One region of the Marinomonas sp. TI.3.20 genome, then DNA from elsewhere that is predicted to be linked to it. Evidence: predicted binding sites of a transcription regulator. Region 1 holds the regulator's gene; the other holds the start of a gene.
The links. The regulator LexA, encoded in region 1, represses DNA repair genes until DNA is damaged. The targets are predictions, from matches to a motif close to TACTGTNTANNTANACAGTA.

Region 1 (15,156 bases):
ATAGAGATGTTGAAGATTTACAACACCCTGAGTGGGAAGAAAGAAATTTTCAAGCCAATAGAAGAAGGCAAAGTTGGTATGTACGTTTGTGGTAACACAGTGTACGACTACTGCCATATTGGTCATGCTCGAGCCATGATTTCCTTTGATATTATTTCACGTTTCATTCGCCACCTAGGGTACGAATTGAACTATGTGCGCAACATTACGGATGTGGATGACAAGATCATCAAGCGTGCTGAAGAAAATAACGAGTCAACTCAGGCGTTGACTGAGCGAATGATTGCGGCGCAACGTGAAGACGAATTGCGCCTTGGCAATAAAATGCCAGATCGTGAGCCTAGAGCCACAGAATTCATGCAAGAAATCATCGACATGATTCAAGTGCTTATTGAAAAAGGTTTTGCGTATCATGGTGCTTCTGGTGATGTGTATTACCGTACATCTGCCTTTAAAGATTATGGCAAGCTAAATAATCGCAAGCTTGAAGACATGCTAGCGGGCGCGCGCATTGATGTTGAAGTGGCCAAAGAGCACCCAGCGGATTTCGTTTTGTGGAAGCAAGCGAAAGCAGGAGAAGTGTCGTGGTCATCTCCTTGGGGTGAGGGGCGTCCTGGTTGGCACATTGAGTGTTCTGCTATGTCGACAAACTGCCTAGGCAGTCATTTTGATATTCATGGTGGTGGTCCAGATCTTAAATTTCCGCATCATGAAAACGAAATTGCTCAGTCCGAAGCGGCAACCGGTAAGGAATACGTAAATTACTGGATGCATTGCGGTGCGGTTCGAGTCAACAATGAAAAAATGTCTAAATCGTTAGGCAACTTTTTCACCGTACGCGATGTGTTGGCTAAGTACAATCCTGAAGTGGTTCGCTACTTGATGGTGTCTAGTCAATATCGCAGTGCGATTGATTATTCTGATCAAAGTCTAAATGAAGCGAAAGTCGCGTTAGAGCGTCTGTACACTGCGTTGCGTGGTCAAAGTACGGCTGCTGAGTATCTTCCTGCGGAATTTACTGAGCGCTTTGAGGCGGCCATGAAAGACGACTTCAATACCGCTGTTGCTGTGTCTGTGTTGTTTGAATTGGTTCGTGAGTTAAATAAAGCCAAAACAGACAATGCAGAACAGGCTGAATTGTTGGCAGCAGAGCTGGTGGCGTTGGCAGATTTACTGGGTTTGTTAAAGCAAGATCCAGAGTACTTTTTGCAAAACAGTACCGTCTCTGAAGGCCTAGATGACGCCGCTATTCAAGTCTTGATTGATGAGCGTACTCAGGCTCGTAAAGATAAAAACTTTGCGCGCAGCGATGAAGTTCGTGATGAGTTGGCGGCTCAGGGGATTGAGTTGTTGGATAGCCGAGAAGGAACGTCTTGGACTAGGCGTTAAACATATAAAAATAAAAGGCGATACCTGCACATATCAGGTATCGCCTTTTTTTTTATTGTTCTTTTTGAACGCGAACGGCAAGTACGTCGCAAGGCGCGCCGTGTAAAACACCGTTGGCAGTAGAGCCAAGTAGTAACGCTAAGCCGTGACGGCCGTGACTTCCGACAACAATAAGATCGACCTGTCTTTCTTCAGCAATGCGATGGATTTCGCTTTCAATACCACCTTGAACAACGCATGCTTCTTTAACGGGGACATCAAGTTGCTCTTCAAGAATGGACATGCGCTCTTTTGCAGCGTCATGTAACTGTTGTTGAATATCAGTGATATCAATAGGGACGTCACCACCGTAAGCATAGTTTAGTGACTCTATGACGTGTACGATAACGAGTTCAGCGCCTAGGGGTAAACATAAAGACGCGGCTTTATTGGCCACTTTGATGCTCTCATCGGTGAGATCAACAGCGAGTAAAATTTTCTTGTACAACATAAAAACCTCCAAGCTCAACGCTATAATTTATTTTAGTTCCAAAAACAAAGAGACACTTAATGGTCGTGCTAATAATTGTGTTAATTACACTTTCCCTAATGGGATCCGCCTTATGGATCATGCCCCCAAAACAAGAGCGACGACGGATGGCATTAAGGATGTTTGCTAGAAAGCACAATCTCATTGTCCAGCTTACATCAATCGGGCTGCCTGACAAGTGGGATAAATCAAAGGAAGTGCATAAAGTTTGCAGTTATGCTCACTATAGGGCTAAATCGCTTCCGATCACCGCAGAGAAAGTATTATTACTCACCTACGATGTCTGGAAATATCATCAAGCAGCACCCGGCTGGTGGTCTAGTAAGGCGCTAGCGTTGTGCGATAAAGATAAAGCGCAATTGGCGTTGTTGTTACCATTAGTCAGGGCGATAGAAATCACGCGTGAATCTGTGGTGGTTTATTGGGATGAAGCCGGGGCCGAAGAGTCGGTTGAGTTAATGTCCGAATTGTTACCTTCTTTGGCTAGTATCTCATTGGTTTAATTTGCATTTTTGTTAATTGTCGGATCAGTGATGTCGTCTCCGGGTTGTAGATTTTGAATGAGTTGACTCAGTGCTTCTTCTGGATTGTCTGTGGTTTGAATGGCTTCAATCTTAGGGGCTAAAATTTGTTTCATTTTGTCCGTTACAAATGTTTGTAATGCTTTCTTTTCTGGTCTTTCGATGGAATCAGATTTGATATGAGATAGAATCACCCCATATAGAGATTGAGCAACGCGACTATCGCCGCTAATAAAGTTTTTGTTTGCTTGTACTATTTGGCGATTAAGTTGGACCCATAGGTTCAACCAGCGCAAATAATCGTAACAAGCTTTGTAGTGTGAATGACTTAAGCGGCCCTGTCTTCTGAGGAAAAGAAGCATCTTAGCGACTTTTGTTAGGCGCTCTTTATAGTTTGCTTTTTGTTGAAAGCTTAGCGGCTCTGGAGTTGGATTAAACTCAATAGGGTCGGTGTTGCGATCATCTTCTGCTTTAGTGATGCGTGCTTCGATACGTTCGGCATCATCGGCATATTGGAGCAGCTCGCGTAACGTATCGATATAATAATCATAAAGAACATCACTAGCGATCGAATCTGTGTCAATATCTTTTAAACTGCGCAGATGATATTCAACTCGATCAGCGCGATTTGATAGCTGAAGTTGCTTAAAACGTCGTTCAGTTTGTTCTTTTTCTTTCTGATGTGCACGTGAACCAATGATTACGGAAAGCACCACGATAATCATTAAAAACACAATTGTAAGAATTTGGAGGAGCGCCATGATTGTCCTTAAGCAATGAATTCAGTATGTTAAATAAGAAATACTAGATTCAGCAAGCGATAATGTGAGAAACAATACAGTGATCGCTTGTCATATAAAAGGTGTTTGCTTAATATCAGCGCCCCGAAAGACTAAATTTCGCAAACGTAGATTTGCAGACGTACTTAAATAAGGCTTACACAGTTCAATGGGAAAATCACTGGTAATCGTGGAATCGCCCGCTAAGGCGAAAACCATCAATAAATACCTAGGCAACGATTATGTTGTGAAATCGAGTGTGGGACACATTCGAGACCTGCCGACAGGTTCAACAGCAAAATCAACTCCGCAGGAGCGAGCAAAACAAGCCGCTTTGACGAGAAAGATGAGCCCAGAAGAGAAGGTTGAGCATAAACGCCGCAAATCTCGACAGCAGCTTATTTCTCGAATGGGCGTTGACCCGGAAAATGGTTGGGAAGCGCACTACGAAGTGCTTCCGGGCAAGGAAAAAGTGGTTGAAGAGCTAAGACGTCTTGCCAAAAATGCCGATACCATCTATCTCGCGACCGATTTGGATAGAGAGGGTGAAGCTATTGCGTGGCATCTTCGTGAGGCCATCGGTGGTGATGACAGCCGCTATAAGCGTGTCGTGTTCAACGAAATTACAAAAAAAGCCATACAAGCCGCTTTTGAAACGCCATCCGAACTTGATATGGATCGTGTTAATGCACAGCAAGCACGTCGATTTTTAGACCGTGTTGTTGGTTTTATGGTGTCGCCATTGTTGTGGGCAAAAGTGGCTCGTGGCTTGTCCGCAGGTCGCGTTCAATCAGTTGCAGTACGCTTGATTGTTGAACGTGAAAAAGAAATACGCGCTTTTATTCCTGATGAGTTTTGGGAGTTGGATGCGAATTTAACAACGCCAGCGAAAGATACGATCAAATTTGCAGCAGCAAAATATCAAGGCAAAGAATACCGTCCTGTGAGTCAGGAGCAGTCTGATGAGCATCTCGCTCGCTTGAAAGATGCCGATTACTTAGTAAGTAATCGCGAAGATAAACCGACAAGCAGTAAGCCATCAGCACCATTTATAACTTCTACCTTGCAACAAGCCGCGAGTACTCGACTTGGTTATGGCGTTAAAAAGACCATGATGTTGGCTCAGCGCCTTTATGAGGGTGGTTACATTACTTATATGCGTACAGACTCAACTAACTTGAGTTTAGAGGCTGTAGAGGCGCTACGCGGATATATTGCTGAGAAATTTGGCGACAAATACTTACCTGAAGAACCTATTCGCTACAGCAGTAAAGAAGGGGCTCAAGAAGCCCATGAAGCGATTCGTCCTTCTGATGTTAGTGTGCGCCAAGAAGATTTGTTAAGCATGGAAAAAGACGCGCATCGTCTTTATGAATTGATCCGTGCTCAGTTTATGGCGTGTCAAATGACGCCTGCGCAATACACATCTACGACTGTCACTGTAACAAGTGGTGAGTATGAGTTTAAAGCCAAAGGACGTATTTTACGCTTTGATGGTTACACTCGTGCTATGCAAGGTGTGGTTAAGAAAGGCGAAGACAATATTCTTCCAGATGTTGCTAAAGGTGAGACTCTCACTCTAGAAGCATTATTGCCAGAGCAGCACTTTACTAAACCAACGGCGCGTTTTGGTGAAGCCAGTTTAGTAAAAGAGCTTGAGAAACGTGGTATTGGTCGTCCTTCTACGTATGCATCAATCATTTCTACTATCCAAGATCGTGGTTACGTTCGAGTAGAGAATCGTCGCTTTTACGCTGAAAAAATGGGCGATATTGTGACTGAAAGATTGGTGGATAGCTTTCACTCCCTCATGAACTATAGCTTTACTGCACAAATGGAAGAGCAGTTGGATGCAGTGGCAGAAGGTCGTGAGAACTGGATTGAAGCACTCAATGCTTTTTATAATGGTTTTAGTGCTGTCTTAGCCAAAGCAGAAGATCCTGAAGATGGGATGATGCTGAATGAGCCAACACCAACCGATATTGCTTGTCCTACTTGCGGAAGGTCAATGCAAATTCGAACTGCTAGTACAGGCGTATTTATGTCTTGTTCTGGCTATGCGTTACCACCAAAAGAGCGTTGTAAAGCGACGATTAACCTTACTCGTGGTGATGAAGCAGTTGCTGTAGATGACGATGAAGCAGAATCAAAAGCGCTGATCAATAAGCGACGTTGTGATATTTGTGGTTCTGCCATGGACAGTTATTTGATGGATGAACACCGTAAGTTACACGTGTGTGGTAACAATCCAACATGTTCTGGTTATGCGGTGGAAGAGGGTACATTTAAGATCAAAGGGTACGATGGTCCTGTACTTGAGTGTGATAAATGTGGCTCAGAAATGCAGCTTAAGACAGGCCGTTTCGGCAAATATTTTGGTTGTACCAGCGACGATTGTAAAAATACTCGCAAGCTTTTGAAGAGCGGGGAAGCGGCGCCACCTAAGATGGACCCAGTTCCGATGCCTGACCTAGCTTGTTTAAAAGTAGAAGATCATTACGTTTTACGTGATGGTGCAACGGGTTTGTTTTTAGCGGCTAGTCAGTTTCCGCGTAAGCGAGAAACTCGAGCACCGCTGGTGAAAGAATTGCTTCCTTACATGGAGCAGATCGATCCTAAATATCACTTTTTCTCTAATGCTCCAGTTATGGATAACGAAGGTCGTCCGACCATTATTCGTTACAGTCGTAAGACGAAAGAGCAGTATGTGATGACTGAAGAAGAAGGTAAGCCAACGGGTTGGAAAGCCTATTATGTTGGTAAGCAATGGGTCGTTGAAGAAGGTAAGAAAAAGAAATGAGTGCTGCAACTCCAGCGAGTTTAACCAATCAAAAGTTGGATTCAGCACGCCGTTTTCTTCGACAAAGTCAAGAAGATGCAGGTTCTTGGCTTGGCGCAAGTTTGGAAGGGGCCGCAATCTTTCATTTGCGCAGTGCGTTGAATGGATTGCTACAGGAGGTTGGTTTGGCTTACCAACTAACCTCTGGTTTGCAACTTGACGGTTTGTTGAAAGAAGCTAAAGATAAAGATGTTGTCGTGCCGGTATTAGTCGAACTGCATGACTTATCTTTGCAATCTGGTTCTTGGCTAAATCAATTAGAGCAAGCTTATTTGGTTCAATTTGAATGCCGCTCTTCCATGTTTGTTAAAGCCAATGAAGCAAACTTGATTGGTCGTGGCGGCGATGACGGTGCATCGGTTAATGTGTTTTTATCTAAGCTAACGGAGTTGGTGTTGCGTTTTAGAGAAGAATCCTCAGAGTATTAAATATGAAAGAATCCTATCTAGAAATTATTGAGCTGGACAATGGCGATATTGTATTGCGTCCAGCTGGCGAAGAGGGCGAGAATGCAGAGCCCTTGGCAACATTAACAATTTCTGATGATACTAAGTCTTATCTTAAAGAACGTTATTTTGAACTGGCAAAATGCATGTTTCATGCAGGGATTGATTTTGTTTATTCGGAAGAAGAAACGTTTGGTGATGACATGGAGTATCCAGAAGATATGGATGTAAGGCCTAAAATATTGCATTAAAAAAGGCGAAGCATTTGCTTCGCCTTTTGGCTTTTCGGCTGAAGGTTCTGATTTAAATAGTTTGGCGTATGACGCCTACTGAAAGTCCTTCAATAGCAAACTCTTCGCTTTCTAAATCTACAATGATATCGTCAAAGTCTTCATTTTCCGGTACTAAGCGAATTAAGCTGCCTTTTTGGAAAAATCGTTTAACAGTGACTTCTTCGCCTATTCGAGCAACAACAATTTGGCCGTCACGAACAGTTGTCGTCTTATGAACAGCAAGTAGGTCTCCTTCCATGATGCCTATGTTCTTCATGCTAGTGCCAGAGACGGAAAGAAGGTAATCCGCCTTAGGTGAAAACATCGCGGCTGGAACATTAACATGAGACGCGACATTTTCTTGGGCCAAAATTGGAAACCCAGCAGCGACCTTGCCAATAACGGGTAATCCGGCATCCGCTTTTTCTGCTAAAGCAGGGTCTTCAAGCAGGCGAATGCCACGGGATGCGCCGGAAAGCATTTCTATGGCCCCTTTTTTAGCGAGGGCTTTTAGATGTTCTTCAGCGGCATTGGGAGATTTGAACCCTAGGCGATGGGCTATTTCTGCACGAGTTGGAGGAAAACCTGTTTCGCTAATAAATTCACGAATGGTTTCTAGTACGTCAGATTGTCTGTTGGTTAATTTAATCATAGCGTCATCTGGTTGTTTATACAGTAACTGTTATTATATACAGCATTATTCAAGATACTCAATAAATTAAATGCTTTCAGATGAACTAAAAACACAAATTCACCTTGCTTACCGAGCCTCGCTGGAAGCAAAGTCCCATAAACCTAGAGTTGGTCAGCGTCAGATGATCGGCACAATCGCCCGTACTTTGGGAAATATAAAGCAAGGGAGCGAAGGTGAGCGGTTAGACGAAAAGCATGTGGCCGTTGTTGAGGCGGGGACGGGGACGGGTAAAACACTGTCTTATTGTCTGGCTGCGATTCCAATTGCAAAAGCGCGTGGCTTAAAGTTGATTATTTCAACGGCAACCGTAGCCTTGCAAGAACAAATTCTCCATAAAGAATTGCCTGATCTGTTAGAGCATACCGAATTAAGTTTCAAATATACCTTAGCAAAAGGGCGTGGGCGTTATCTTTGTTTGAATAACTTGGAAGGTTTTCTGAGTTCTGAAGAGCAAGGTATAGAGGATATGTTTGCTGGGTTGTTTGAACAACATCTTCAATCTGATGATATTAACACCGCGCTTTATCAAGAGATGGATGTTGCTTTATCTAAGGGTGAGTGGGACGGCGACAAGGATAATTGGTCTGGCATTATTAGGGATCAAGATTGGCGCCGCTTGACTACGGATCATCAGCAGTGCACTAACCGCAACTGTGCTAATTACTCTGCGTGCCCGTTTTTTAAAGCGCGCGGTGAAATTGAAGACGCGGATGTGATTGTTGCCAACCACGATTTAGTGCTTGCTGATTTATCGCTTGGTGGTGGGGCAATTTTAACGCCGCCGAAAGAAACTATTTATGTTTTCGACGAGGGGCATCATTTGCCTGATAAGGCAATCGGCCATTTCCGTCACGAGGTTCGTTTGCAACAAAGTATTACCTGGTTGCGACAGCTCGAAAAAAATCTAGTGAACTTAAAGCAAGAGTTGACCGATGACGTTAGCTTAACAGGGCAGTTGTTGCTTAAAATTCCTCAACAGATTCAAAGTATTGTCAATTTCATCCAGTACGCACAGCAAGGTTTAGCGCCTTATATTCAAGGCTTGGGCTTGGATCAAGAGAATAATCAGCATCGTTTTGAGTTTGGTGTTATTCCTGATGAGTTACGGCAGCTAGCCTATAGTTTGCAGACCTCCTATCAGAAGCTTTTCAATAATATTGAAAGTATTCAGGACGAATGCAAGAAAACCAAGCAAAACGAAGGGATGGGTGTGACGCCGGAAACTGCTGAAACCTGGCAGCCAATTTTGGGCGTTATATTGGGGCGTTTAGAGCAAAGTGTTGAGTTGTGGCGTTTATACTCGGCGGTCGATGACCAGAATTACCCACCGAACGCGCGCTGGTTAGTGGTTACAGGGCAAGGTATGGAGCAGGATATTGAATTAGGTGGTTCACCTATTTTAGCGGCCCATACATTGCGTCAGCAATTGTGGGATAAGTGTTTTGGGGCTATTGTTACCTCGGCGACATTGACTGCCCTAAACCAATTCCACCGATTTAATATGCGCTCAGGAGTGCCGCACGAAAGTGAGTATTTGCGAGTTTTAAGCCCATTTGATTTTCAGAAAAATGGTCTGCTGGTCATACCTGATATGGAAAATGAACCCAATCGGGTTGAACAGCACACACAAGAGATTGTTCAATATCTTGATAAACAAGTAGATTCTAAGAAAGGCAGTTTAGTGCTATTCTCTTCGCGTCGGCAAATGGAGGAGGTGGCTAAATCTCTTTCTGCCGGATTGCAGGATATTCTATTGATGCAAGGGGAGCAGTCAAAACGCGTTATTTTAGATTCGCACAAGGCGCGTATTGATGATGGTAAGGGCAGTTTACTGCTTGGGCTCGCTAGCTTTGCCGAAGGGGTGGATTTACCTGGTGATTATTTAACGTGTGTTTATATCGCAAAAATTCCGTTTGCCGTGCCTGATGATCCAGTAGAGGCAACGTTAGCAGAATGGATTCAAAAGCGTGGTGGGAATCCATTCATGGAGATCACCATTCCAGATGCATCATTACGCTTAGTGCAGGCGACGGGTAGGTTGCTACGTAGCGAATCAGATTCCGGCGAAATTCATATTTTGGATAAACGCTTGCGCACAAAACGATATGGGCAGCAGCTAATTAATAGCCTACCTCCTTACAGACAATAATAACTTACGAAAAGCAAGGGGTGATAAAGACTTATCATTTAGGTACACTCCACGCAAAGACACATAAACGTAAAAACACATAAGAAGCATATAGATTCCAATATGGAAAACCAAAAGACAGAACCTACATCAGAACAAACAGTAAAACCAAAGCGTCCTCGTCGCTCTAACAAGCGTTTTAAAGCAGAAAGTAAGCCAGCCAATGGGGTTTCTGATAAATCTGCTGAAGGTATTATCAATAAGCCGGTGGAAGGTGCTAAACAAAATAGCGGTACCTCAGTATGGTCTATTGATGATTTCAAAGTGGATGAAGTGGCGGATAAAACACGCTTTCATGATTTGAATTTACCGGATCGTGTGCTTAAGTCTATTTCAGAAATGGGATTTGAGTATTGCAGTGAGATTCAAGCGGAAACGCTACCGATTACTCTGAAAGGATCTGACTTGATTGGTCAGGCGCAAACAGGAACGGGTAAAACAGCGGCCTTTTTGATCGCTATGATTAGTGATTTTCTAGATTATCCTTTGACGGAAAAGCGTGCAAATAATCTTGCTCGAGGCTTAATTATCGCGCCGACTCGTGAGCTTGCATTGCAAATCGCGGAAGAGGCTGTGAAATTAACGGCTAACTGTCATTTGAATGTTGTCGCACTCGTCGGTGGAATGAGCTACGAGAAGCAGAAGCAGCAGCTTGAAACTGAAAATGTAGATATTTTAGTCGCTACGCCAGGTCGTCTATTAGACTTTGCGCGACATAAGAAAGTATTGCTTAGTCATGTCGAGTGTTTGGTTTTGGATGAAGCCGATCGCATGCTGTCTATGGGATTTATTCCAGATGTTAAAAGCATTATTCGTATGACGCCACATAAAGAAAAGCGTCAAACTATGTTGTTTAGTGCAACCTTCCCAAAAGATATTCAAGCGTTGGCGACTCAGTGGACCTACTTCCCGAAAGAAGTGTCTGTTGTTCCCAAAGAAGCGACTAACCAGAATATCGATCAGGTGATTTATACGGTTGAAGCAGAGCAGAAATGGCCAGTGCTTAGAAAGTTGATTGAAGACAATGGTAATCAGCGAACCATTATCTTTGCCAATCGTCGTGATGAAACGCGTGATTTGTATGAAAAACTTCGAAAAGCCAATATTAATTGCGCCATCTTGTCGGGCGAAGTGGCTCAAGATAAGCGTGTTAAAACGTTAAAAGGCTTTAAAGACGGTGTTATTCAAGTCTTGGTGGCGACCGATGTTGCGGGGCGTGGTATTCATGTCGACAACATTGAGCTTGTGGTTAACTATGCTTTGCCTGAAGATCCTGAAGATTATGTACACCGTATTGGTCGTACTGGTCGTGGTGGTGAAATGGGTAAATCTGTCAGCTTTGCCAGTGAAGACGATGCGTTCCTAATTCCTGAAATCGAAAAGGTTGTTGGGGAAAGTATTCGCTGTGAATACATGGTTAACACGTCACTATAACAATCGCTATCTAAGTGAGTGGCTATGAAGTTAGAACATCACTTTGCCGGATTAGGAGAGGCGTTTTATGCAAAAACGTCGATCCAACCCCTCCTCAAGCAGCGTTTGGTTGAGTTTAACCAAGCGCTCGCTCATGCTTTATCCATTGATATTAAATCACCTCAAACTAAGCGTATTTTAAGTGGCGAAGAGCCAGTAGAAGATTCCTTAAGTATGGTTTATGCGGGACATCAATTTGGCGGCTTTTCGCCGCAACTTGGTGATGGTCGCGGTGTTTTATTAGGTGAAATTCTCGATGATCAAGGGTGGCTTCACGACCTTCATATGAAGGGCGCAGGGCCGACGCCTTTTTCACGTCGTGGTGATGGTCGAGCGGTTTTGCGTTCATGTATCAGGGAATATTTGGCCAGTGAGTTTATGCACGCCATGTCCATTCCTTCGTCACGAGCGCTAGCGCTTTATACTAGTTCTCAGGCGGTCTATCGTGAGCAACCAGAGCCGGGTGCCATGTTGTTGCGGACTGCACAAGGGCACATTCGTTTTGGTCACTTCGAGTATTTCTTCTATCAAGGCAAAGAAATCGAATTAAATCAGCTTATCGACTATTGCTTGAAGCATTACTACTCAGACTGTCTGGCGTCTGATACGCCTCTGGAGAGTATGTTGATTCAGGTGGTAGAGCGTACCGCTAGAATGATCGCTAAGTGGCAGGCGGTTGGTTTTCAGCATGGCGTGATGAATACGGATAATTTTTCTTTCACAGGCGAAACCATTGATTATGGGCCATATGGCTTTATGGAAGATTATCAGCCTGATTGGGTGTGTAATCATTCGGATCATGAAGGGCGCTATGCTTTTTCGCGTCAGCCAGGCATAGGCTTGTGGAATTTGAATTGTCTCATGCGATGTTTTTCAAAGCACCTTGAGCGTGATCAGTTGGTTGCGATCCTGCAGCATTATGAAATCGCATTGCAAACCCATTATGAAGCTTTGATGACCGCTAAGCTTGGTTTGCCTGAGGGTCATAATGTGACGAATTTACTGTCTTCTTTGTTTGCGATTCTGGCCCCTGAGAAAATGGATTACAGTCTGTTCTTCCGCTTATTGAGTCATTTGTTGCCTGACGAGTTCGACCTTATCTTGGATGAGGTAGTCGACAGAGAGCGAATGCGTGCCTGGTTGCTTGATTATCAACAAGCTAGGCTGGCGTTAGAGCAAGATTGGTCGCAAGTTAGTATGGCGATGCGACAAGTGAATCCTAAGTTTGTATTAAGGAATTACCTTGCCCATGAAGCGATTGAAGCGGCTGATCAGGGTGACTTTTTACCTTTCCGACGTTTGTTGTCAGTATTAAGTGCGCCTTTTGATGAGCATCAAGCCTGTGATCAGTTGGCGCAGCGCTCCCCGGAGTGGGGGCGTTTGTTAGAAGTAAGCTGTTCCTCCTAATAATTATTAGGTGTTATATTTTTGAAGAGAAGGGATGATGAAAAAACAATCAGTATGTGTATTGGGTGGTGGTAGTTTCGGCACCGCATTGGCTAATATCATGGCGAACAACGGTCATCAAGTAAGTCAATGGATGCGTAACGAACAGCAGGTTGAAGAGATTAATTTGACCGGGCTGAATAGTCGTTACTTGCCGAATGCGCCCTTGCATCAAGAATTGTTAGCCACTAGTAATTTAGAACAGGCGATCAAGGAAAGTGACACTATCTTTGTTTCTATTCCGTCGAAGTCTTTTGAACAAGTTGTTGAGCGTATTGAGCCGCTATTAACGGCAGATAAAATACTCATTAGTACGACCAAGGGATTTAATCCAAATCGTTTTGAACTTATGAGTGATATTTTGCGTCGTAACACAGTGACGCAAAAGATTGGCGTGCTAAGTGGTCCTAATTTAGCAAAAGAAATCGCTGCTGGACACATGACGGGTTCGGTTATTGCGAGTGCTGATGAGTTGGTGCGGGCGCGTGTTATTGAATTGTTAAAATCCCCTACATTTCGCGTTTATGAAAACACTGACAGCACCGGAGTCGAGCTGGCTGGCGCGCTAAAGAATATTTACGCTATCGTCTGTGGTTTGGCAAAAGCTTTGCAGGTGGGTGAAAATACCATGGCAATGATTATGACGCGAAGTTTGGCAGAAATGAGTCGCTTTGCGGTGCATTTTGGTGCCAACCCGATGACGTTTCTTGGTTTGGCAGGAATGGGTGATTTGATAGCTACCTGTACGTCACCGTTAAGTCGTAATTATCGGGTGGGCTATTTCATTGGTTCAGGAAAAAATTTACAAGCCGCCATCGAAGAGATTGGTGAAGTGGCTGAAGGGGTGAATACATTGCGCATGGTGATAGAAGAGGCTAAAAAACATGGCCTTTACATGCCATTGGCAGAAGGCTTATCTAAGCTTCTTTTTGATAATGAAAAATTGGAAACGCTAATCGAATCTATGATGACTGGCGAACAAAAATGGGACGTCGAATTTGCGACGTATGAGGAGAATAAGCATGGCTAAACCAGGTTACGCAAACCAAGGGTTCTGGTTTCGATTAATTTTTATGTTGTTTTACTGGTGTGTGCTCAACGTGGCTATCACCGTTTTTGGTATCTTAGTCATTGTCGTTAGCTTAGTGAGACTGCTCTCTCGTTCAGAGCCCGCGACGGTATCGACTTGGTTGCGCAGCGTAGGAGTGTTTGTCCGTCAGATTATTGACTTCCTTTCTTACCGTGAAGAAGAAAAACCTTTTCCGTTCCAGCCTTGGCCGAAAGGTACAAAGGATGAGTAAGAAGAGACTGTATGTTTTACGCCATGGTAATGCATTTGCTCATGGTTATGAACGAGACGATCTTCGTGAATTGACTCCAGAAGGAGTGGATGAAGTGAAGCAAACGGCCCGCGCTTTTAAAGAGCGTGGAGAGCGCTTAGATGCGGTGTTTGTGAGTCCTTATGTGCGTGCACAGCAAACGGCAGACTACTTCTTAGAAACCTTGGGTCAGGTTGGGTTGGTGGCGCAGTCATGTCCGCTTATTACGCCAAGTGGTAAAGAGTTGGATGTGGCTTTGTGGTTGAACGATCAAACAGCCGATTCTATATTGTTGATCACTCACCAGCCCTTTGCGCACCAATTGGTTGAGTTGTTGTGCGATGAGCCATTGTCGTCCCGTTTCGCTATGACAACAGCGGCATTGGCGGCGGTTGAAGGTGAGTTGTTTGCTACGGCGTGCTGTCAGTATCGCTGGGCAATTGCTCGCTAGTAAGTTGTGAAAAACGTTATAAAAAAGGACGTAAGTATGGGGCGGGATGTTGTTTTTAATTTGGCGCATACCAATATAGCCGGCATTCAACGGTTATCGCAGAATCCCTCGGCATTAAGGGTTTTGTCTTTGCATGGCTGGCTCGATAATGCCGCTAGCTTTCATTCTCTTTCCCCGCATTTTTCAGACTTTCATCACAGTGCATTAGACTTTGCAGGGCATGGTTTTTCTGATCATCGCCCACAAGGTAGTTTTTATCACCTCTGGGATTATGTATTAGACACGGTCAGTGTATTGAATCTCTCCAGCCAAAGTAGTTGGTTGGTGGGGCATAGTATGGGTGGCGCTGTGGCCATGATGGTGGCTGCGATTGTACCAGAAAAGGTACGGGGCTTAATTATTCTGGATAATATGGGGCCACAGACAAATAAGCCAGAAGACCGGGTAGCCACTCTGCAAAAATCTATCCGTAAAATGGCTAAGTATCGCTTGGATCGCTTTTCTCAATACCAGTCAAAAGAAGATATGGTGCAGGCGCGAATGAATGGTTTTACTTCTTTGTCTCATGAGGCGGCCTCCTTGTTGGTGGAGCGTGGGGTACGCCAACAAGAAAGTGTTTGGTCATGGCGACATGATGGCAAACTGACATTTCCTTCGCCATTTCGTATGGATGAGGCCAGTGTCGAGGCTTTTATTTCAGAAATCAAATGTCCGACATTAGCGTTAGTGGCTGAGCAAGGTATTTATAAGGATTCTGTTTCTTTGGTTGAAAAACGAGCCAGTCAATTTCCGTGGATTACGCTTAAATGG
Region 2 (15,156 bases), on a different contig from region 1:
TTAAGCCAGACAACCAATACAACACTGGTACTTTTTGTGTTTCCGCTTGTGGTGGTAAATAAATGGCAAAAGTCATTTCACCACGAACCGACAAGCTTTCGTGGCGGTAACGTTTCAACCAGCCACCAAAAGTTTTTGTACTAGATAGCAATTCCATCTTTACATTCCTTTCAGGTTGCACGGAAAACACCGTGCGACCGTATGAAAAAATTTATTTATCAAAAAGGATAACAGTACGAATACTTTCGCCTTTATGCATCAAATCGAATGCTTTGTTGATGTCTTCAAGCGGCATAGTATGCGTCACGAATGGATCAATTTCGATCTTGCCATTCATGTAATCTTCTACGTAACCAGGCAATTGACTGCGACCTTTTACACCACCAAAAGCAGAGCCTTTCCAGACTCGACCTGTTACCAACTGGAATGGACGCGTTGAGATCTCTTGACCTGCACCCGCTACGCCAATGATGATGGATTCGCCCCAACCTTTATGGCAACACTCAAGCGCTGAGCGCATAAGATCAACATTACCGATACACTCAAAAGAGTAATCTACGCCTCCGTCAGTCATGTCCACAACGACTTGCTGAATCGGTGCCTCGAATTTTTTCGGGTTAACGCAATCGGTCGCACCAAATTGCTTAGCCATTTCAAATTTAGATTCGTTAATGTCGATCGCGATGATACGACCTGCGCCCGCCATACGTGCGCCTTGAATAACAGACAACCCAATGCCACCCAAACCAAATACCGCTACCGTGTCGCCTTTTTCTACTTTCGCTGTATTCAATACCGCGCCAATACCAGTGGTAATACCACAACCCAGCAAACAGACTTTTTCCAGTGGCGCATCAACCTGAATTTTTGCCAGGGCAATTTCTGGTACTACACTGTATTCAGAAAACGTTGACGTCCCCATATAATGAAAAATAGGTTCACCATTAATACTAAAACGACTGGTGCCATCTGGCATTAGGCCTTTACCTTGCGTTTCACGAACCGCACTACATAAATTAGTTTTGCCTGATTTACAGAACTTACATTCACCACACTCAGCCGTATAAAGAGGAATGACGTGATCACCTGCTTTAAGCGTCGTGACACCTTCACCGACGGCTTCAACAACACCAGCACCTTCATGGCCTAGAATTGCAGGAAATACGCCCTCTGGATCGTCGCCCGATAAGGTAAACGCATCCGTGTGACAAACGCCCGTTGCGACCATACGTACTAACACTTCACCCGCTTGTGGGTCTTGAACATCTACTTCTTCAATTTTAAGTGGTTGGCCTGGGCCCCAAGCAACTGCTGCTTTACATTTCATTGCGTTCTCCAAAATATGCTTTAACGAAAAGGATAAGATAATTTAAGTGCAGCTACTTTATCCCTAAATGATTAAGACGATAATAGCTATTTTAGAAAATGATTATTGCCACACAGCATCAATCATTTTTTCTTTCAAAGATTCACGTTAAAATAGCAGCCGACTAATTAACGAAAAAAGCGAGCGCGTAATGAAAAACTGGGAAGCTATGGAGGCCTTTATTGAAGTCGTACGACAAGGTAGTTTTTCCGCCGCCGCCATACAACTTAAAGTATCCGCTTCACACATCAGCCGCCTTATTACTCAACTAGAAAGCGAGCTGGGCACCACCTTATTGTTTCGAACTACAAGGCGCATCCGTTTAAGCGAAGCAGGCGAACTTTACTACCAACACTGTCGAGGTTTACCAGAAGCCTTAAGCAGTGCTGAAGAAGTTATCTCTACGCTAAATCAAGCGCCCATTGGCCCATTTAAAATGACCTGCGCTACAACGTTTGGGGAGCGCTTTATTGCGCCCTTAATGAACGATTTTTTGATCGATCATCCCAAGATAGAATTGGATTTTCATCTTACTAATCGAGAAGTAGACCTGATCGAAGAAGGCTATGATTTAGCCATCCGAATGGGAGCACTAAAAGACTCTAGCCATTTATCACGACGGCTCTGCGATCGTGCGGAATATTTGTGCGCTTCTAGAAGCTACGTGGATCAGCACGGCATTCCTCACACTTTGGCCGAGTTGAGTAAACATCAATGCCTTATTGGTTCAAAAACCCATTGGTTATTTCAACAAGACGGTCAACGCAAAGAAGTAAAAATCGTCAGTAATTGGCGCAGCAACTCAGGCCCAGCCTTATTAGACGCCGTTAGAAAAGGACTCGGTATCGCACAGCTACCCGATTATTATGTTGCCGATGACCTTGCTTCCGGACACCTCATTGCCCTGCTACCACAGTACCAATACCCTTATAGCGGTGTTTGGTTAGTCTATCCAAAAGTGCGCCAACCTTCGCCAAAGTTACAGAAAATCTGTGATTATTTGATTCATCGACTCAAACAAAATCCGCCTTTTTAGCCTCAATAAGCCTCTCTATAACCCCCCCAAAAAAAATTAAGAGGCCAGCGTCATGGATCTAAGATTATTTTTATTAACAGTAATGACATAATCATGGATGTTTAATCCCATTACATCCGTTCCCTTAATCTTAATGGCATCCCCTTTTCCATCACTAATGTTAAAGGTGAAATCTACCATCAAAATAGAATCTCCCTGAAAAGATGCGGTATGTGAAGATGCGTTTAGCTTCACATTTAAATGCACCTTATTAGGCGTCGTATATTGGGAAATTAACGTCGTTGTTTGTTTCGTACCGGAAAAGGCTTTTTCTAATGAAAGTGGACTTTTCTCATGGTGTATGTTTTGAGTCGCATGCATAACAGGAGACTCAAAATGACGTAATGCATTAAAGAAAGAAGGATTGTTTTTGATTTGTTCTGGTGTCGCTAAACTCAATACATCTCTGGAGCTAAAGGTAATGTGTATATCAAATGGCACATGTGTATTTGTTGCTAAAGGCGAAGTATTACAAAAAGCCGAAGAGGTAAATAGAGCTAAAATGCCCCCCAGAAGTAGATTCTTTGTGATCAATTTCATTGCTATTCCTTAACGCTTGGATGAGTAGATATATTAAAAATCAATTTATGTCAGTTGTGCTTCTATAAATTGAAAATAGTGTTATTCAAATAAGTTAAGTCCACACAAGGTGGAACGCAGTGGGCAACTGGCTGGTATCAGATAGAACAAAAGACGCCACGGCGATGGCTGCATAGCCAGTAAGCCGTGCCTATGATTAAATACGCTAAACAATTTTGATAAACGAGCCAGCTATGTTTTCCCAACAAGATCTTGTCCAAGTTGCCCGCCAAACGATGCCATTCGGAAAGTACAATGGCCGTATTTTGATTGACTTACCCGAAGCCTATTTACTATGGTTTGCCAAAGAAGGTTGGCCGAGTGGCAATCTAGGACAGTGGCTACAACTGGCATTGGAAATCAAAATTAATGGCTTGGAAAAATTAGTAGATCCTCTGCGCAATCCAACCGAGAAAAAAACAGATGAACCGAAGGTTCGAATTCGTTTTGATAATTAATTAAGCTCTACAGACTCGATGGTAGTGGTATAGATCGTCGCCTTCCGATTTCTCTATTAATGTAAATCCAGCCCGTTCAGCGACTTTTTGCGACGCAATATTAGTCGCTTTTATTTGTGCTAATAACACGCCATCGAAGCCTTGAATAAAGGCATTTAACATTTTTTGTGCGATGCCTTTACCCCGAGATTTAGGTGCGACAGTCCAAGATAAAATCCAACCGTCTTTGTCTTTGTCTTTATCTGCACGTATTGTTCCGACCGCTCGATGATTCAACTCAGCAATACACAACTTACGATGCTCATTATGAATAGTCGATTTTAACCATTTCAAGTGACTCGCTACTTCCACTCTTTCTGGAGAGAGAGACGCTTGGCGCGTAACTATGTCATTACGCCATTCCAATAAGCAATCGGCGTCGCTCATGGTCGCTGGTCGAAGAAAAAACTTCGAATTCATCGGTGCCTCCAAATTAAGTACTATTTCTTGCATTTAACGAACGAAGCACTTGCTCGATATCATGCTTTACGAAAGAGTCCTAAGATAATCATTATCTTGTTTAATAGGCAAGTATTAGCATCGGATCACCTTTTTAACATCACAAGAAATACACGAATAAAGACCCATCTCCACCTTGACCCTATGTAAACTTTGCAAAAAAACCAGCGCATTTGCGCTGGTCTATTTATGCTTTTTAGCAAGAGAGACAAAACGAATCGTGAAACTATAATCCACCATGGGTTAATTTTGCGGGATCTAATAAAGCCAATAATTCTTCTCGGCTCAAATCAGTATTTTCTTCCGCTACATCAACAACAGGACGCCCTTCTTTATACGCTTTTTTGGCAATTTCAGCGGCCTTGGCATAACCAATAATAGGGTTCAATGCGGTGACTAAAATCGGGTTGCGATGCAAGGCTTCATTCAGCTTGTCTTCGTTGATCGTCAATGTCGCAATGGCACTATCCGCTAACAATTGACCGCTATTCGCTAACAACTTAATGCTGCTAAGCAAATTTTTCGCGATCATTGGTAACATAACATTGAGCTCAAAATTCCCAGCTTGCCCACCAATGGTAATCGCAGCGTCATTACCAATAACTTGTGCCGCTACCATCGCCGCGGCTTCAGGAATAACAGGATTCACTTTACCCGGCATAATAGATGAACCAGGTTGTAAGGCTTGCAGAGTAATTTCACCTAAACCAGCCAATGGGCCAGAATTCATCCAACGAAGGTCATTGGCGATTTTCATATACGTGACGGCTACCGCTTTCAGCTGGCCCGACAGCGCGACAGCTGTGTCTTGGGAACCTATCAAAGCAAAGAAATTCTCACCAGGTGTAAAGGTTACTTTAGTTAAATAAGAAAGCTCTTTGGCAAACAATGCGGCAAACTCAGGGTGTGCATTAATACCGGTACCAACCGCCGTTCCACCTTGTGCAAGGCGAGTAATTTTCGTCTCTATGTACTGCAAATTATCTAAATTATCGCCGAGTTGAGCAGCCCAAGCGTGAAACGTTTGATCAAAACGAACCGGCATAGCATCCATTAAATGCGTTCGGCCTGTTTTGGTATAACCTTTTAATGTATCGCCTTTTTCTTCAATTACGGCTTTTAGATGTGAAAGCGCTGGGATTAAATGCCCCGTTAGCTCAATGCTCGCACTCACATGAATGGCACTCGGTATCACATCGTTACTGCTTTGACCAAAATTCACATGATCATTAGGGCTAATCGGCGTATCACAGTGACGACTTGCCATCGTTGCTATCACCTCATTCGCATTCATATTAGTACTAGTACCAGAGCCTGTTTGATACACATCCACAGGGAAATGCGTCATTAGGTTTGTGTCACTCAACAATACTTCACACGCGCTTTGAATCGCCTGAGACTGCTCAGAAGTAATGCATTTTAGAGTTTCATTAGCTCGTGCCGCAGCCGCTTTGATCAGAATAAGAGCGCGTATAAACGCTTCAGGAAGAGGCTCGCCACTAACAGGAAAGTTATTAATTGCTCGTTGAGTTTGTGCGCCATAAAGCGCACTTTCAGGGACATTTAGTTCACCCATGCTGTCTTTTTCAATTCGCATTTTCATAATCTAACGATTTCCTTATGATTCTAATGAGCATAAAAAATAGTGGCTGAGGGTTCGTAAATCATGCTCCATTCTGAAATAAGCTTTAGCGTCTTGATAAGTCACAATCAGCCGTTTTAAATTCGCCAAAGGTCGATACACCATGTCTAAGCAGACTTGTCGCCAATGCGGCGCGATGTGGGTGTCACACACAGTATCTAATAAGACATTAAATACTCTCTGATGCAATGTAACAGCATCAGTAATATTTAGTCTATCGGCATATTCTTCACTGATCTTAAGGTAATGGTAAAGCACTTCTGGCGAATCTGCGCACTGACCGCCTTGAATGGTTTGCTCAATCACTGAAAATGGAACGAGATAATGGCTCATGCTGTTGTCCGCCTATTGAAATGATAACTATTATCAATAATGAAACGTGATAACTTACCTGTCAAGTTATTGATAACGATTCCCATTAAAATAAAAGCCGGCGTTATTTAAAATCGGAGCATGCTTATGACAGTTGCCGTCAGTACCGCTATGTGAAAGACAACACGATTGCTGTCCTCTAAAAACAAAAAAAGCCCCTGCTACCAAAGGCAACAGAGGCTTATTAAGCAATAATATTACTTAGTGGTGATGACCACCGACACCGTGCGCATGACCATGAGCAATTTCATCGTCTGTTGCTTCACGAGCCTCTACAATTTCAATATTAAACGTTAAATCTTTACCGGATAAAGGATGGTTTAGATCGACTATGGCACGCTTTAGGCCAGATTTAATAATTGTCACCTGACGCATGCCTTGCTCTGTTTGAATCATCGCGATCATGCCTGGTTTCCAGCGTTTACCACCTTGGAGATGCTTCACTGGCACTTCTTGTGTTCGATTTTCATGACGGTCACCATAAGCGTCTGCGCTTGGTACAGTCACTTCAAATTCCGCACCTACTTCTTTTCCTTCCATGGCTTTTTCAAGTCCAGGAATAACATTGCCATGGCCGTGTAAATAAGAAATAGGGTCTTTGCCCGCGGAAGTTTCGATCAATTCTTCGCCGTGACGAAGTGTGTAGTTAAATTGAACGACTTGGTTGTCAGCAATGGACATGGTATTTCCTCTGTTAATTTAGCTCAGCAATGTAGCTCAGTTATTTAATTGATCAGTGCAATCGCACATTTTGCGCGACATTATAGAGTGTCCTTAGAAAATGGCGAACTCTATTGCGTCTTCTTTGATTGATATTCCCTTAATCATAGAAGCCGTTGCCTTTTCTCTTGTTGAATGGTTTAGCACATAAACGGGGTGCGTATCAAAATATTGCGCTAACTTTTTCTCAAAATCATCATGTAAAGACCCCAATGTCGAGCGCAGTATTTTATCGTTAAAGCTTGAACCTTCTACGGCAATTTTAGTGATTTTTGGCGCCACTAAATACACTCGATTTTCTTCTAGTCGGACACCTGACTCAAACGATGGATTCACCTTAGTACTAAACGAAAAAGACTGCCCAAAAGCGCTCAACGTCCCCTGTAATTCAGTCTTCATATCCACCAGCGCCAAACCACCGTCTCGATCCGTTAAATCAATATGGGCAGATTTCACCAATAGGTTCATATCTAACGTGTTACCACTTTCAAGTGTCAATTGAATATGATTGGACTTAGGTTGTTCTAATTGTTTCGCAACCGCTTGATTTAATTCGGTTTCGCTTACGCTTAAACCATCACAACCTGCAAGAGTCAGCGTTGATATCAATAAAACAGTGACCGCTATTGCTCGACGAATTGTCATGTATTTCTCCTAAAAGAATGCAGTCTAATCACTGCTGCGCCCGTTTTTCGTACCAAAAATTCATAAAGTCTTCCGTCACTTTTTGCTCAATCACCATCGCTTCTTCTGTAGGACAAAACAGTGACACCGTAAAAACGTTGTAACCTTCAGGCGAAGTGGTAATTCGAACTCTTGGTTCTGGGCCAGATATTTTAATGTCTAAACGTTTTTCAATGAGGCTGTTATAACGAATTGCCACTTCATGAAAATGCTCGCTGTATTCACGTATTTTATCCAGTATTTGGCCTTTAATTTCAAACAAATTCACGTCATCAGTTAGTCTGGAAATTGAAAAGTTATGAGTGACATAACGACGCATATAATTCAAATTCTGAACCGTATGTGTCAATAAAATACTATTCGGAATAACAGTCGTTCGACCGGTATAGCCATAACTCCCACCTTTTAAATCCACGTCAAAAAGCGTCGTAGAAAGCCAATCGCTGTCCGTTACTTCTCCTTCACAATTGGCTACTCGTATCCAGTCTCCAACCTGATAAGGCCTAGTGCTCGCACGATAAAATGCCCCCACGATACAAGAGATAAATTCTTTTGTTGCTAAGACCAAAGCCACCATGAACGCAGCAATAGAAATAGCAATATTTTGTAGCTCAGAAGACCAAATAAGAATAAAGCCAACCACTAAAAGAAGATTGAAAATATTGTCTATTGAATTAATCCGCTGACGCTTTTTGTCATGCTCTAAAGTCGCATGCAGACGAATAGCACGTTTGGTGTAACGTCTAATAATGTAAGACAGTAAAATCCAGAGGATTGTCAAAAATATTTCGAGATGATTTCTCACCACTGAGAAATCCAAATCTGAAAAATTAAGCTGAGAAAATTCGAATGACATAACAATAAGGTTCCTTCATTAAGAGCGCCACTTTATCAATCATTTTATTAATCACCAACTAAAAGCACTAGACAGAGTGAAAAATAATACTGTATATTCGTACAGTATTATTTTTCAGGAAGGTGGATCATGCCTGTAGTTATTAAATACGTTGTAGAACGTGACGGAATTGAAAAAATGACATTTACTTCCAAAACAGAAGCCGATGCCTATGACAAGCTACTCGACACAGCCGATGCTCTCTATGAAGTGCTTGATAGCAGTGAGTTAGCAGGGGATCATGCTCAAAAAGAAGCGTTGTCTATGTATCTTGCAGAAAACAAAGAAACGCTTTTAGAAGCCTTAGGAGCAAAACGAAAAGTCACACCAAAAAGCAAAACAAAGTCTAAAAAACCGCAAGCGAACGGCAATACTACGCTGCCATTAGAAGATCTTGTGATTGAACCAGATGAAGATGCTCTTTACGACGAAGACGAAAACTCGGACTCTTTTGAGGATACCGAAAGCTATATTGAAAGTGATGCCGCCTAAGCAATAAGACGCGGTTAATGGAATCAAAACATCGCACTTAAGCGGTGTTTTGATTCACAAACTATTACAAAATCTAATAAGACGATTTCATCCCTTCACGGACCCACTCCCAGTCCGCACTATTTATCTATAAAAATACAAAAACAGCTAACACAGACAAGATAAAAGTGTATAAACCTTTTATTATTACCCTTCATATTAAAGTTCTTTAGGAACAGCCCTACATGATTGATGCTTTACTACTGACATTTATTTTCCTTGTTGCTGGAATTGTTTCTGTGCCCATTGCTGCTAGGCTGGGACTAGGCTCTGTGCTCGGTTATTTATTAGCGGGCATTATCATCAGCCCTATTCTTTCTGTGTTAAATGTCGATCTCGCTTCTGTGCAAAATTTTGGCGAACTAGGCGTAGTTTTGATGCTGTTTTTAGTCGGACTAGAGCTAAACCCTAAAAAACTATGGGCTATGAAAACCCGCCTTCTTGGCCTAGGCGGCGGCCAAGTAGTGCTGACAGCACTCCTTATTATGGGCACCTCCATGTTGTTAAATCAGTCGTGGCGAATTAGCCTAGCCGTCGGCCTAGTTCTTGCGCTTTCTTCTACTGCTATTGTCCTACAAACCCTTGGTGAAAAAGGCCTGCTACGCTCAGATGGTGGCCAATCCTCTTTTTCTGTCCTGCTCGCTCAAGACATCATTGTTATTCCGATGTTAGCGTTTATCCCTTTATTAGCCACGCCAGAGTTGCTTAACGCGCTGAGTCATACCGTTAGCCAAGCATCGACCCACGGTGGTAGTTGGAATCTACTAGAAGGTCTTTCTACATGGCAAGTAACGCTGGTGACTATTGGTGCGATTATCACCGTCGTCTTGGGCGGCAGTTATTTATCCAGTCCTGTTTTCCGTTTTATTGCATCTGCTCAACTGCGTGAACTCTTTACTGCCACTGCATTAATGTTTGTTATTGGCACCACATTATTAATGTCTGTTGTGGGACTATCTCCTGCACTTGGCACCTTCTTAGCTGGCGTTGTATTAGCAAATTCACCCTACCGACATGAGCTAGAAAGTGACATTGCTCCCTTTAAAGGGTTGTTACTGGGCTTGTTCTTCATGACTGTGGGTGCGGGCATTAACTTCAGTCTGTTAGCCAGTCATTTCACGATAATAATAGCGATGACGCTCGGCGTTATTGTATTAAAAATGCTCGCGTTATTACTCTTGGGAGTCTCGTTTAATATACGTGGGGCAGACAAATGGCTGTTTGCATTAGGATTGGCTCAAGCGGGGGAATTCGGCTTTGTTCTACTATCATTTACAGTCGCTAATGGCGTTATTCCTAAAGCACTAGCAGATCAACTCTTACTTGTTGTTGCACTATCTATGCTACTCACCCCAATCCTCTTTATCCTTTATGATCGCTATTTAGCCCCACGTTATTTGAAAGATAAAGATGACCAACCTCAAGGTGTCGGCATGCCTAATGATAAAAAAATCATCATTGCGGGTTCTGGCCGTATGGGCAGTCTAATTGACCGAATGCTAAGCCTTGCAGGGTACGAAACCACCGTTATCGACTACAGTACAAAGCAACTTAGAACACTGCAGCGTTTTGGCGTAAACAACTATTTTGGCGATGTCACTCGACCTGAATTATTGCTCGCGGCGGGAATAGAAGACGCGAAATTACTCGTCGTTGCCATTGACGATCCAGAACAAATATCCAAGTTAGTCAAATACGTTATGGAGCACTTTCCTCACTTGCACGTCATATCGCGGGCACAAGATCGTCACCATGTTTATGATTTGTGGTCCTACGGTTGTCGCGATATCGTTCGTGAAGTTCACGACAGTAGTTTACGAATGGGGCGGTCTGCGTTTGAAGCACTAGGGGTTTCTCAAGACAGCGCAGAGAAAATGGTCGATCTATACAGAAAGCACGACCAAGATGCGATGGTTGCCGTGGCCGATGCCCATGAAATTGGCATTCCGGCGGATGAAAACAGCAACTATATCGCAAAAGTAAAAGCCTTTTTGGAGGCCTCAGATCCAGATTTGAAAACTCAGATGCAGTCCTATCGAGATACTAAATAAAGATTGAATCACGAAACAATGAACTGAATCTCAAAACAATAGACTCTCTTGCTTCTAAAGAAGCAGAGAGTTTAGGAGGCTTGTTGCTTAAGCGTGGCTTTATATACATGCTTAACATGTATTAAGCTTATTAATTTAATAATCGGTTTTATCAACAATTGTCCGCTGCCCAAAATAAATAACCAAGTACCATCAACCACCAAGGCTTCTTTGAGAAAAAAGAAACTGCCTACCAAAAACCACACAGCAATCAGAAAATCATTTAAAGCACCAAGGGCTTCGTAGCGCCTTTGGATAATAATGTGATCTTGATCTAAGTCGAACTCTAATATGTCCTTATCCTTTTGAAGCATTAAACCTTTTCCCTTTATTTTATGCAGTGACGCTAAAGACCAGACCTTAGTATCACCGCATAATGTTTATTAACGTAAAAATATTAACGCAAAAAGTTATCCCTCAGTAAAGACACAACTTCATCAGTACGACCATTAAGAACCGCTTTTAATCCGAACATCGCCGTAGAAGCAACTTGATTTGCCTCTATTTTTGGTGGCATAACCAATTCCATACGGCTCACCTTAACATCCAAAATAGCAGGTTTGTCTGTCGCTAACCATTGCTTCATGGCCTCTTCAAGCTGGTCCACACTGTCGACCCGCCAGCCCTCTAAACCAAGTGAACGTGCAACATTCGCAAAGTCTGGATTCTTCAAATCGGTAAAAGAGTCTAACAAACCTTCTACCCTTTGTTCCATTTCTACAAAACCAAGAGACTCATTATTAAAAATAAGCAGTTTTACAGGGATATTCTCTTGCACTAACGTCAGTAAATCCCCCATCAACATGCTCATGCCACCGTCGCCACACATGGCAATCACTTGTCGGTTTGGGTAGGCTTTAGCGATACCTAACGCTTGTGGATAGGCATTCGCCATGGTGCCGTGTAACAAACTCGTTAAAAAACTGCGCTTACCTGTTGCCGTTAAATGGCGTAATAACCACACCATTGGCGAGCCACCATCGGCTGTAAACGCGGCATCATCATCGGCAAGTTTATCCAACGTATGGGCCACTGTTTGAGGATGCAATAATGCACTCCCCGATTTCGCTTCTGACACATAGTCTTCTTTGTCTTTTTTCCACTGATCAAGCGCCTTTGTAAGATGCGCTTGATCAGATTTAAGCGATAATTTGGGTAACAACGCATTGACCGTATCTCTAACGTCTCCGACTAAGCCTAAATCAATCGGACTACGCTTACCTAAATGACTGGCGTCACTATCTACTTGTACTATCTTCGCTTTTTCTGGGTAAAATTGGGTGTACGCAAAGTCACTCCCAAGGCAAAGTAACAAGTCACAATCTGCTACCGCCTCCATACCTGCTCGATTCCCCAACACCCCTGTCATACCGACTTGATTGGGATTATTCGGTTCAATAAATTCCTTTGAGCGAGAGCTATGTACAATAGGCGCTTTTAGTACATTAGATAATTCAACCAATTCATCTCTAGCCCCTTTAGCGCCAATGCCTGCATATAAAGTCACTCGTTTCGCAGCATTCACCATGGTAGCCAATTCGGCTATTTCGGAATCATTGGGGCGCACTGTAGGCTGCGCTAAATGAACACGCCAAGGCGCATCATCATGCACGGTTTCTTGGAACATATCGCCATTCACAATAATGACCGCCACGCCGTTTTTTGAAAGTGCAGACTGAGCAGCTTGTACGGTAATGCGACGCGCCTGATCTGGATGAGAGATTCGTTCACAAAAAACAGAGCACTGTTCATACAGTGATTTTTGATCGACTTCTTGAGGGAAGTTTAGCCCTTCTTCACGACGATCAACATTAGACGCAATCATCACCACCGGTGCGCCGTTTCGATGACTTTCAAAAATACCATTAATAAAGTGTAAGCTGCCTGGACCACACGTTCCTGCACATAAAGAAAGCTGGCCGGTCATATAAGACTCACCACCTGCCGCGAAAGCCCCGACCTCCTCGTGTCGAACATGCACCCAGTCTATTTCTGAGCCTCGGATCTCATTCGTCAGGTGGTTTATGGTATCGCCAACAATGCCATAACAACGTTTGGCACCCGCTTCACTGAGCGTATCAACTATGATTTTTGCGACTGTTTTGCTCATTTTCTAACTCCCAAGGGTGATAAAAAGACCCTCAACAGCATGCTAGATCTAGATGACTTAATCAGTAAATTCGAAGGGATTCCTCCCTATCTGCAAACAGTTTACACACTGAACAAAAAACACTCTATTTCCTGCCCTACTCTCTATTTCCTACTCTGTGATAAAGAGTGACTCCTTTTTCTATAAACAATACGCAAATTTAAGCTTAAATCTGCGATGCATTAAGTCTACATAGCGTTAACGTATTGGCGTAAGATACAGCGCGAATCAAAAACACACTAACAAGCCCTTTTAATTGTACTTTTAATCGTTATAACTCTTTGTTTTGTTACGATAATAGTGGACAGGAATTACCACGGATGTTGAATTTTTCAATTGTTACTATCGCATTATGCGTTTTTCTTTATTTAGCTTTTTCACCCAGACTCGCACGCATCGAAGGTTGGAGAGCGACAGTCACCCCATTGGCTTCTATTATGGGCAGCGGCTTCCTCGTCGTCGCACCATTACTTGCTGATTCAGTCGGTTATTTTGCGGTATTCTGCATGGGGATTTTGTTACTGCTGTCTTATTCTGTTGGCAGTGCTATTCGCTTTAATATTCGCCACTTTGAACCTATCGAACACCAAAGAGGACCAGCACAAACGGTTTCTTTCGTTTCTCGTATTGTCTTAGCAGGCGCCTATTTCATCTCGGTTACCTATTATTTACAGCTATTATCAGCCTTCTTACTAAAAGCATTTGGCTATGAAAGCGAACTCTGGTCCAACGTGATTACCACGATTATTCTGCTCTTCATCGGAGGCGTTGGAATGTGGCGTGGATTAAGCCAATTAGAAAAAATTGAAAGCTACGCAGTGAGCCTTAATCTTGGCATGATTGCGGGTCTTTTATTTGCTTTAGCCGTGTATAACATTAAGTTAATTTCCTCAGGAAGTTGGCACTTACCCGAGTTAGATTCGACGATAGATTTGCATGACTTACGCGTACTTTTAGGCTTACTGATTGTCGTACAAGGCTTTGAAACATCTCGTTACCTACAAAGTGAACATCCAGCTGAATTACGCATTAGCACCATGCGTCTCGCCCAATGGATTTCTGCAGGGATTTACATTATTTTCTTAAGCCTGATGACGGTATTATTCCGTCAAGGCATGGGCGCGGATGTGACAGCCATAACAAGCATGGTTGCGCCTGTCGCAATACTCCTTCCAATATTAATATCAATTGCTGCCATTGGTAGTCAATTTTCGGCGTCTGTTGCGGACACCTCGGGTGCAGGCGGTTTGGTAGAAGACATCGCTCAACAAAAAATTCCTATCCGCTATGCTTACTTACTCGTTCTTATTGTGACAATTTCTCTCACATGGGCAACCGACGTCAACGCGATTATTGCTTATGCTTCACGCGCTTTTGCATTGTTCTATACTTTGCAGTCTGCAACCGCCGCTATTGTCGCCTACCAAACTCAAGATGTGACAAGACGTACGCAAAAAATAGCCTTCTATAGCGTCATTTCAATAATCTGTTTATTGGTGTTTTTATTAGGTTTGCCTGCGGAATAAGTTATTTCAAGACGGGAGGTAAATCACAAAAAAAGCCGTAATACATTATTTTATTACGGCTTTCCTTGGTTAGTGATTCTTTGAGTAATTGCGTTGAATGCTGAGCAGCAAACCATCATTATTAAGAGCGCGGCAACTCGGTATAAGGACGAGTAACCACGCGGCGTAAAGTATAGACAATGACCGCCAAAGCAACGACCCCAAATACCGTTCCCGCACCGCCGACACTTTGAATATCAACGCGTTGAATAACTTGATTACCTATCAGCGCACCAGCCCCAATGCCTAAATTAATAATGCCTGAGAATAAAGACATAATAATGTCTGAGGCATTGGTATCCACGTTGAAGACACGTACTTGTGCAGACAATGTCACCATCATAAGAGCAGCTCCCCAAAAGATAGCCAACAACACCATAGAGAACTCATCATGGGCAGCAAAATACAAACCACCGGTTGATAAAGCGACCGCTAAAGTACTGCCTACCAATAATTGAGAATTCGCCCGCTCTCCAAAATAGCTAAATAAAATACTGCCTAAAATACCAGCACCACCAAATAACAATAAAAT

Region 2: a site for LexA is predicted at 8,338-8,357, ahead of V6259_RS07260 (YebG family protein). Genes of this name have one in related genera too.

The regions. Positions count from the first base shown of each region.
Region 1 is NZ_JBAKAS010000020.1:10,870-26,025, reverse strand. Features, by position in the region: gene V6259_RS16790 (glutamine--tRNA ligase/YqeY domain fusion protein) at 1-1, shown strand, start outside; gene cysS (cysteine--tRNA ligase) at 7-1,389, shown strand; gene V6259_RS16780 (universal stress protein) at 1,442-1,879, opposite strand; gene V6259_RS16775 (hypothetical protein) at 1,939-2,421, shown strand; gene V6259_RS16770 (DNA topoisomerase I) at 2,418-3,200, opposite strand; gene topA (type I DNA topoisomerase) at 3,388-6,018, shown strand; gene V6259_RS16760 (DUF6586 family protein) at 6,015-6,485, shown strand; gene V6259_RS16755 (hypothetical protein) at 6,488-6,754, shown strand; gene lexA (transcriptional repressor LexA) at 6,807-7,427, opposite strand; gene dinG (ATP-dependent DNA helicase DinG) at 7,498-9,618, shown strand; gene V6259_RS16740 (DEAD/DEAH box helicase) at 9,721-11,091, shown strand; gene V6259_RS16735 (protein adenylyltransferase SelO) at 11,116-12,537, shown strand; gene V6259_RS16730 (NAD(P)H-dependent glycerol-3-phosphate dehydrogenase) at 12,575-13,606, shown strand; gene V6259_RS16725 (DUF4389 domain-containing protein) at 13,599-13,877, shown strand; gene sixA (phosphohistidine phosphatase SixA) at 13,870-14,346, shown strand; gene V6259_RS16715 (alpha/beta fold hydrolase) at 14,383-15,156, shown strand, end outside.
Region 2 is NZ_JBAKAS010000005.1:65,738-80,893, forward strand. Features, by position in the region: gene fghA (S-formylglutathione hydrolase) at 1-157, opposite strand, end outside; gene V6259_RS07210 (S-(hydroxymethyl)glutathione dehydrogenase/class III alcohol dehydrogenase) at 212-1,327, opposite strand; gene V6259_RS07215 (LysR family transcriptional regulator) at 1,518-2,402, shown strand; gene V6259_RS07220 (hypothetical protein) at 2,439-2,981, opposite strand; gene V6259_RS07225 (DUF3820 family protein) at 3,215-3,478, shown strand; gene V6259_RS07230 (GNAT family N-acetyltransferase) at 3,479-3,937, opposite strand; gene V6259_RS07235 (class II fumarate hydratase) at 4,203-5,579, opposite strand; gene V6259_RS07240 (hypothetical protein) at 5,595-5,951, opposite strand; gene V6259_RS07245 (FKBP-type peptidyl-prolyl cis-trans isomerase) at 6,192-6,671, opposite strand; gene V6259_RS07250 (DUF1439 domain-containing protein) at 6,765-7,355, opposite strand; gene V6259_RS07255 (mechanosensitive ion channel family protein) at 7,384-8,250, opposite strand; gene V6259_RS07260 (YebG family protein) at 8,380-8,781, shown strand; gene V6259_RS07265 (cation:proton antiporter domain-containing protein) at 9,006-10,871, shown strand; gene V6259_RS07270 (YrhK family protein) at 10,943-11,224, opposite strand; gene V6259_RS07275 (thiamine pyrophosphate-dependent enzyme) at 11,308-13,020, opposite strand; gene V6259_RS07280 (hypothetical protein) at 13,380-14,585, shown strand; gene V6259_RS07285 (sugar transporter) at 14,707-15,156, opposite strand, start outside.